Regions from separate parts of the Alteromonas sp. G4i35 genome, predicted to be linked through region 1. Evidence: riboswitches for the same ligand, from Rfam matches in the RefSeq annotation. Region 1 holds a riboswitch; the other holds the start of a gene.
What was found. Region 1 has a riboswitch for thiamine pyrophosphate ahead of thiC (phosphomethylpyrimidine synthase ThiC). Riboswitches for the same ligand answer to the same signal wherever they lie in the genome.

Region 1 (4,229 bases):
GGCAGCGTGGGCTGCAATTTTGTAGGTGATCAGCCCCTGTTTAACGTCTTCTTTATTAGGTAGGCCCAAATGCTCTTTAGGTGTTACATAGCACAGCATTGCGCAGCCATACCAACCAATCATGGCGGCACCTATACCTGAAGTGAAGTGGTCATAGCCAGGAGCGATATCGGTGGTGAGGGGGCCAAGGGTATAAAACGGTGCTTCGTGGCAGTGCTTAAGCTGCTCTTCCATGTTCGCTTTAATCATATGCATTGGCACATGCCCCGGGCCTTCAATCATTACCTGAACATCGTACTCCCATGCAATTTTCGTCAGCTCACCAAGGGTGCGTAGCTCAGAGAATTGCGCGTCGTCGTTAGCGTCAGCTACGCTACCAGGGCGCAGGCCATCACCTAGCGACAGCGCCACATCGTACTTAGCGCAAATTTCGCAAATATCATGAAAGTGCTCATACAGAAAGCTTTGTTGGTGGTGGCTTAAGCACCACTTTGCCATTATCGAACCGCCGCGCGATACAATGCCGGTTACCCGCTTTGCGGTAAGGTGTACGTACTCAAGCAGCACGCCAGCGTGAATGGTGAAGTAGTCTACGCCTTGTTCGGCTTGCTCAATTAGGGTGTCTTTAAACATCTCCCACGTTAAATCTTCGGCTACACCGTTTACTTTTTCTAGCGCTTGATAGATGGGCACGGTGCCAAGAGGAACAGGACTGTTTCGCAGCAGCCACTCTCGGGTTTCGTGAATGTTTCTGCCGGTAGATAAATCCATGATGGTATCGGCGCCCCAGCGCGTTGACCACACCAGCTTTTCTACCTCTTCTTCAATAGACGAGGTGACTGCTGAATTACCAATGTTTGCGTTAATCTTTACTAGAAAGTTACGCCCTATAATCATTGGTTCCAACTCGGGGTGATTGATGTTGCATGGAATAATGGCGCGGCCTGCGGCCACTTCCTGGCGTACAAATTCAGGCGTGATGGTATCGGGTAAATTCGCACCAAAGTGTTCGCCTTTGTGCTGCTGCGTCAGTTCGGCATCTTTAATGGCCTGGCGACCCATATTCTCGCGAATGGCAATGTATTCCATTTCAGGAGTAATAATGCCCTGTCTTGCGTAGTGAAGCTGGGTTACGTTTTTGCCTGCTTTTGCTTTTAGTGGTTTGCGGCTGCGAATAAAGCGGAAATCTTCGGTAAATATGTCGTTTTCTCGCTCTTTTGCAAAGCTTGACGAAACGCCCTCTAATTCAAGGGTATCGCTACGCTCTTCAATCCACTTTTGGCGAAGTGAGCTTAAACCTTTGTGTACATCTATGTTTTCTTGTGGGTCGCCATAAGGGCCAGAGGTGTCGTACACAGGAATGGGCGGATTCGGTTCTAAAATAGGGTTGTTTTCAGTACCACCCACTAAACTGTCGTGTTGGTGAATAAGGCGCATGGCCACACGAATATCGTCACGGCTGCCACACTCGTAGTGGCGTGTTGAATTTGGGTAAGCTTCGCCCGCAAGTTCATTAATGAATTGTTGTGCTTGTTGGCGCTGTTCGCGTCTGTTCGACATAGCATTTTACCTTGTAAATTTAGGTTCTAAAAATGCTTGTCAGGAGTGAAGGAGAATACAAAGTGGAAGTGTAGAGGGAAACAATCCCGTTACTTTAGCGAGATTGTTGGTAAAGGTTCTGGTGATTGCAGCCCTTTACACCGTTGATGTTGACTTGGCGATAAACTTGAACAGTTTACCTTGAGTGACGAGCAGCACCGGAATGGGTGTGTCTGTATCATCAACAGCAAAACAACTTCGCTTCACAACGCTAAACCACGGTTTAACATTGTGCACATTGTATTTTCTTGTTCCCTTCGCAGGTATTAGCCTGATCAGGTTCTACGGATCCCACTTTCGCGGTCTCAGCTTACTGGGTTACCAGTGAAGCACTCCGACAAGTTGTTTAAGTCAATTCGGGTTGTTGTTGAAACAACCCGAATTGAGAATTCCTTTTTACTATATCTTCAATTTTACGGGTAATACAAGTACTACCAGAAAGCTAAATGAATATTCATCTAGCTGGCTAGCTGCTGACCTTCCTTGTAAAGCTGAAGTGCAGTGGCTGTGTCGTGCTTGCGTTCGCTAATTGCAGACAGCAGCAATAAGTCTTCTTTGCGCGACTTCATTTTAGTGGCTTTAAGCAGCGCTTTTTCCGCCAACACATCATCGCCTGAGTTAAATGCAACTTGGCCTAGCGTGGAGTATAGCGACACGTTTTCTTCGTCTTGCTTTATCCAGCTTTCAAGCAGTCGTAGTGATGGCGATGCATCAGGAATATTAAGCTGCGTGAACAGCGGAAACAGGGCGCTATTCGGGCCACGTTTTTGCCATTCAACTAGCAAATTCTGTGCGTCGGCATGCATACCTTGGTCAAGCAACTGTTGAATGTAAGCCGCGCGGTAAGCATCGTCGTGACGAAGCTTGCGGGGTAGGGTTTCCCAATATGATTTAAGCTCGACAGCGCCTTGTTTGCTGGCAATTTCGGCAAACTTACCTTTGGCGATGCGCTGGCTCCATGCGGTGTAATCCGCTTTGGGCAATGCTTTACGCCAGCCTGACAAATTCTCCTGAAGTACTTGCCACTTACCTAACTTGGCAAGAATTTGCGCTTTCAACTGCACAACCTGCTTGTTTTCACGGTCTTGCTCGTCAAGCTCGTTAAGTTTCTCTAGTGCCGCATCGTATTTTTCTTCAGCCATATCAATACGCGCGTGCATGACCGTTGCGGATACTTTTGCTTTTGGAAAATCAGTTGCCTGAACAAGGAAATAACGGGCTTTGGCTAAATCGTTATTGGCAAAAGCAATTTGCGCTGACGCCAAATAGTTAACGCCTTCGAAATCGCCGTTGGTGGTTTTGCTTAGCGCCTTTTGAGCCGTATCAAAATCACCTGCAGCCATTGCGTGTAAGCCGTCGTAAAACGCACGCTTACGTTTGCGCTCACCCAAAGTGCCGAACCATTTATGTGAACCTGTGATCAGGCTTAACGCCCACAATACAAGTCGAGATAGTACGTACCAGGCAATGACGGCACCTATCACTAAAATACAAAAGCTAATCACCGTCATTTCAACAGCGGTATTACCCAGTGATATGAGTACGTAGCCCTTATCGCCTAACAACATCGGGCCAACAATTAGTGCAACAACGAATGCGGCTAATACCGCAAGGGCAATAGCTAACCATTTCATAGTGCACTTGCTCCTTGTCCGAACACCTGTTTAACGCGGCTATCCAATAGACGCTCTAGCGGTTTTTGTGACGCTAGCTCTGTAGGTATTGGGCGCGATACATCGGTAGCAATGAGGTTTTGTAGTGCATCTACAAAGCCCGTTACTTGGCTTTTTTCTGTGTCGAACTTTTCAATAATTAACGTTTGAGCGTATTGAAGCGACTGGCTGTAAAGTCCTGCATCGCCCTGAAGCGCGGCAGTTTGCGCGTGCATAAGCTGCAGACGAAGTTGTTCTTTTGCTAAAAACTGCGCTTCCAGTGAAAGCACTGGTTCAACCGGGCCTTCAATGGTTTTTATGGTAAGAAAATCGTTCACCAGTGAACGCCACACTTTTGCAAGGTTCTCCTGCCAGTCGTCAGCTGACTCCGATAAGATCGTGTCTTCTGCATTGGCGTCTTGTGGTTTTTCAAAGGTATCAAGTGGTAGCTTATCTATTTGCGCTATCATGCCTGTAAGCGCAAGGGCTACGGAACTTTGTGATACAGGGTTAAGCTGTTGAAGTGTTTGAATATCTTCTGCAAGGTTTGCGCGAACCGGAAGTACCGATGGGTCGGCCAACGACTTTAAGCGTTTATCTGCGTTAACTAGCAGCAAAATTGCTGTGCGTACGTCGTTTTCTAACCAAAGCTTTCTGCCTGCCATGCGAACTAAGTAATCAGCTTCAGCAATGAGCCAGTCTGCCGGGCGGCGACCTTCCATATTGTTTAGTTGTTCAAGCGTCGATTCAGCTTGCAGCGTCAGCTTTTCGTTTTGCGCTTTTAACTCGGCTACCGTGCTTTCTAACGTCTGGTTGGTGCGAGCTACTTTGTCGATAGAGGCAACAAGACCAGCGCGCTCACGCTCAATAGTGTTTAGCTGAGAGGTCGTCGTTTGAAGTGCAGATTCAGAGTCCTTGCTTGCCGACTGTTGCTGCATGTAATACCAGTAACCTGCGCCAGCCATACCAAGCACAATA
Region 2 (4,229 bases), on a different contig from region 1:
ACCCTGTCTGATTAGGCTTTCAATGAATATACCTAATAATGATGACTTGCCTCTGCCTCTTGGGGCAGTAATTAGCGCGTTTAGTTTATTAAGTGAGTGTGCTTGATATAAACGACTGTATGCCTGCTCTTGCTCTTCTGATTTAAATAGTGAGCCTCTATAGACGTTTGATGTTAAGCCTTCGCTAATACGGTACATAGCCGTATCTGGAAGCGTGGTTTTTTCTTCAGTGTGAAATGCCACGTAGTCGTTGTTACGCAGGTGCTTTATAAAGCGTTCGAGGTATCGACTTTGTGTAAGCGTAAACCCCTCCGACAGGAACGAGACCGAAATATTGTTGACCCATTCACTCAATGCAGGGCAAATAAGTATTAAACAACCACTGCGTTTAACGATCCCCGCCACTGCCATCACGTCGCCAGGTTTGAATGAATCGCGACAGTCTAATGTGGCAATGTCACATTCGCTCCCCAGTACTTGTTTGCGGTTCTTTCCCTTAAGTGTATCGCCAGCAAAATTCACAACGCTTATAGATGAAACTTCATCTACAAAGGCTTGAACGCTACGTATGGCAGCTTCACAAAAATCATCATTGCCAGATATTACAAGCATTCTCCGGTGAAGCGGGCAAGTCACGTTTGATAAGTGTGAAGCGTGAGAGCTTTTTTTGCAGCCATTTTCGCCGCTATTTTCAAAGTAGGGGGCTAATAGCCATTCGCGTAATTGAGTTAGCGCCATGAATCAGTTTTTTCGGTATAATCTAACGCTATAGTAGCGATTTATTATGAGGAATTCGAATGCGCTTTCTTTCTCGGCGTCTAGTTATGCCAAACGACCTTAATTACGCCAATTCTTTGTTCGGTGGCCGCGCGTTAGAATGGATAGACGAAGAAGCTGCAATTTGGGCTATTTGTCAGCTAGAAACTAATTGCTTGGTAACTAAGCATATTGGTGAAATTAGTTTCGAATCACCGGCTATGCAGGGTGATATCGTAGAGTTTGGTCTAGAAACTAAAGCTGTAGGCCGTACGTCTATTACCGTAAGCTGCTTGGTACGCAACAAAGCAACCAAGAAAACCATCTGTTTTGCAGACGATATCGTTTTCGTAAAGGTTGACCCTGATACGCGTCAACCAACCGCACACGGCAAAACGTTGGAAGGTTTAAAAGCACAAACTGACGATGAAGTACGTCGCCTAAATATGAATATTGACGCTGAATAGCCCTAAGCTTTCAACGCCTTATATCATATATAAAACCTTACGTTAGCTTAACGTCTTATCTGCTTGACGGCGTGTATCGAACTGGTAGACTCCGTCGCAGAAGTTGAGTTTGCTAGTTTTAGCAGCGCAACACTATACCAAGGGGTGTCCGTTTTCGGTCTGAGATCCACATTCGTGGGAACCCTTAAACCTGATCCGGATAATACCGGCGTAGGGATGGTTCACAATATAGCCTTATCACCTGCCGTTAGACCCGGATCTTTTTTCTTAAATAAGAATAAGAGATCCCATGTATAAAACACTTTTCACACTTTCACTGCTTGCTAGTTCCGTTGCGGCCTATGCGCAACAAACCAATGTAAGTAACACTTCAGATAGCACGCCATCAGATATTGAGCGCGTCATCGTATCTGGTGATTTTCGTCAAACTACACTCGACCAGTTAAGTGCTAGCGCGACCATTTTAGATCAAGAGCGTCTTCGCAGTAGACAGCCGAGCCATATCGACAGTGTGCTAAACAGTATTCCAAACGTAAACTTTGCAGCTGGTGCGTCTCGCGGCCGCTTCGTGCAAATTCGCGGTATTGGAGAGCGTAGTCAGTTCGCCGAGCCTATCAATCCTTCTGTAAGCTTTATCGTCGATGAATTTGATTTTTCAGGCCTTGCTGCGGCAGGTCTTATTTTTGATACTAAACAACTAGAGGTATATCGCGGACCTCAGGCTACCTTATACGGCACAGGTGCATTGGCCGGAGCGGTTAAACTCTCCAGTAATGACGTGGGTAGCGACGCCCCAGACTACGTTGAAGCCCGCATTGGGAACAAAGAGAGTTACCGTATTGAAGGCGCCACTGGTGATGATATCAACACGGATTGGGGCTATCGTGTTGCGCTGGTTCATAATCGCAGTGATGGCTTTGTAGAAAATACGTTCTTAAATAGAAGCGATACCGCGAATATCGATGAAACCGCACTGCGCTTTGCCGTTGAAGGCAGTGTAGATGAGCGAACCACACTAGCGCTTACTTATCGCTGGTACGATATCGATAACGGTTACGATGCATTCTCGCTAGACAATGACAACAAAACGCTGTCTGATGAACCTGGATTTGACGAACACCAAACCCACGCTGTTAGCGCGCGCTCTACAACCAATACAGCAGCGGGCGACTTTATTCTAATTGCCACCCATGCTTCTCACAATATTGCTTATGGATACGATGAAGACTGGACATTCACAGGGTTTCACCCGTGGGGTTATACGTCTTTTGACGCCTATTATCGCGATGTAGAAACACAGACCGGAGAGATGCGTTTCGTGTCATCTGACAGTGCCGCACTTTTTGATGGTATGACTGACTGGACAATAGGCGTATTTTATAAAAGCACGGAAGAAAAGCTGCTGCGTCAGTACACTTATTTGGATAGTGACTTTGCCAGTGAATACACGCCTACGACGACCGCTATATATGCTCAGACTGAAAGTCGTTTGAACGAAAATTTAGTACTTGTAGCAGGGTTAAGAGTCGAAAACTACGATTTTGATTACGCTGATAACAACCAGCTCACTCGCGCGTTCGACACCACCATGGTAGGCGGGAAAGTCGCGCTTCAGTATACACAGGGCGATCACTTCTATTACGGCAGTATTTCACGCGGATATAAAGGGGCAGGCTTTAACCCCGACAGCCGCGTGAATGACAATCAGCGATTCTTCGACGAAGAGTATAACTGGAACTACGAAGTAGGCGTTAAGGGCCCATTACTTACGCCTGACCTAATTGCTCGCGCTGCAATTTTCTATATGGATAGAAAAGATACTCAGGTGAGCGATTTTGACGTTATCACTCGTGATGACGGTACGGCAGGGTTCGTAGATATTATTGATAATGCTGATTTAGGAACAAACAAAGGAGCCGAGCTGGAGCTTAGCTGGATTGCTAGTGAAGCATGGCAGCTTGATGCAAGTGTTGGTTACCTAAGCGCTACCTTTGAAGGGTATACGCTTGCAGACGGTACTGAAGTGTCTGAGCAAAGACAGGCTCAATCACCTAAGTGGACAGCAAACCTGTATAGTGAGTACGCACTTACAGATAACATGCTTTGGCGTGTAGATGTAGATTACAAAAGCGAATACCGTTTTTCTGACGGCCATGATGTAACCTCGCCAAGTACTACGCTGGTTAATTCGGAGATTGTGGTGTTACACGGTGATTGGCAGACATCACTGTGGGTACAAAATGCCTTTGATCGTGAGTTTTACACCCGTGGATTCGGTGGTTTCAGCAACGACCCTCGCGATGAGTATGCCTTCGATGAGCCATATTACCAAATAGGTAACGGTCGTCAGTTTGGCGTTACTGTTAAGTACGCGTTTTAAAATAAAAGGAAACAGACATGCAAGTTATGGTTGAACTGTCGTTGTACCCATTGGTTAACGAATACATTCCACCTATTCAAGATTTCATTGATAGGTTAAATAGCTATAGTGATATTGCAGTTTCAACAAGCTCAACCAGCACGCAGGTTACAGGTGACTATGGCGTGGTTATGAAAGTACTTGGCGAAGAAATGCAAAGGACCCATGAAGAAGTGGGGCAGGCTATTTTCGTTGCTAAGTTTTTAAACTTTGATGCCATGCAATCTAGAAAATCATCTTAATGGCTAACTTTTTTTCTGAGTTTACCTCACAAATTGCCGCTACTTCGCTTTTAGAGTGGGTAGCGGTTGTCCTCGCTATTGCCTATGTGCTGTTAGCCGCAAAACAGAACAGCTGGTGTTGGCTGTGCGCTTTTGTGAGTACCGCAATTTACACCTGGCTATTTTGGCAGGTGACTTTGCCATTTCAGTCTGCGCTTAACTTCTTTTATATGATAATGGCGGGATACGGTTATCATCAGTGGTCGAAAGGGGCGGAAGATGGCGATGTTAAGCCAGTGCTTCATTGGCCGTTCTGGGCTCATTTGCTCATTGTGCCGAGTATGTTATTGCTCGCTTGGGTTCTGT

Region 2: it holds a riboswitch for thiamine pyrophosphate, as region 1 does, so the genes downstream of both, ACFI6L_RS03585 (TonB-dependent receptor) here and thiC (phosphomethylpyrimidine synthase ThiC) in region 1, are expected to answer to the same signal.

What each region holds. Positions count from the first base shown of each region.
Region 1 covers NZ_JBHNZD010000010.1:67,587-71,815, forward strand. The annotation lists gene thiC (phosphomethylpyrimidine synthase ThiC) at 1-1,560, opposite strand, end outside; TPP riboswitch at 1,835-1,946, opposite strand; gene ACFI6L_RS07970 (heme biosynthesis HemY N-terminal domain-containing protein) at 2,058-3,233, opposite strand; gene ACFI6L_RS07975 (uroporphyrinogen-III C-methyltransferase) at 3,230-4,229, opposite strand, start outside.
Region 2 covers NZ_JBHNZD010000004.1:145,991-150,219, forward strand. The annotation lists gene ACFI6L_RS03575 (tRNA(Met) cytidine acetyltransferase TmcA domain-containing protein) at 1-738, opposite strand, end outside; gene ACFI6L_RS03580 (acyl-CoA thioesterase) at 798-1,223, shown strand; TPP riboswitch at 1,354-1,457, shown strand; gene ACFI6L_RS03585 (TonB-dependent receptor) at 1,513-3,603, shown strand; gene ACFI6L_RS03590 (hypothetical protein) at 3,621-3,884, shown strand; gene pnuC (nicotinamide mononucleotide transporter family protein) at 3,884-4,229, shown strand, end outside.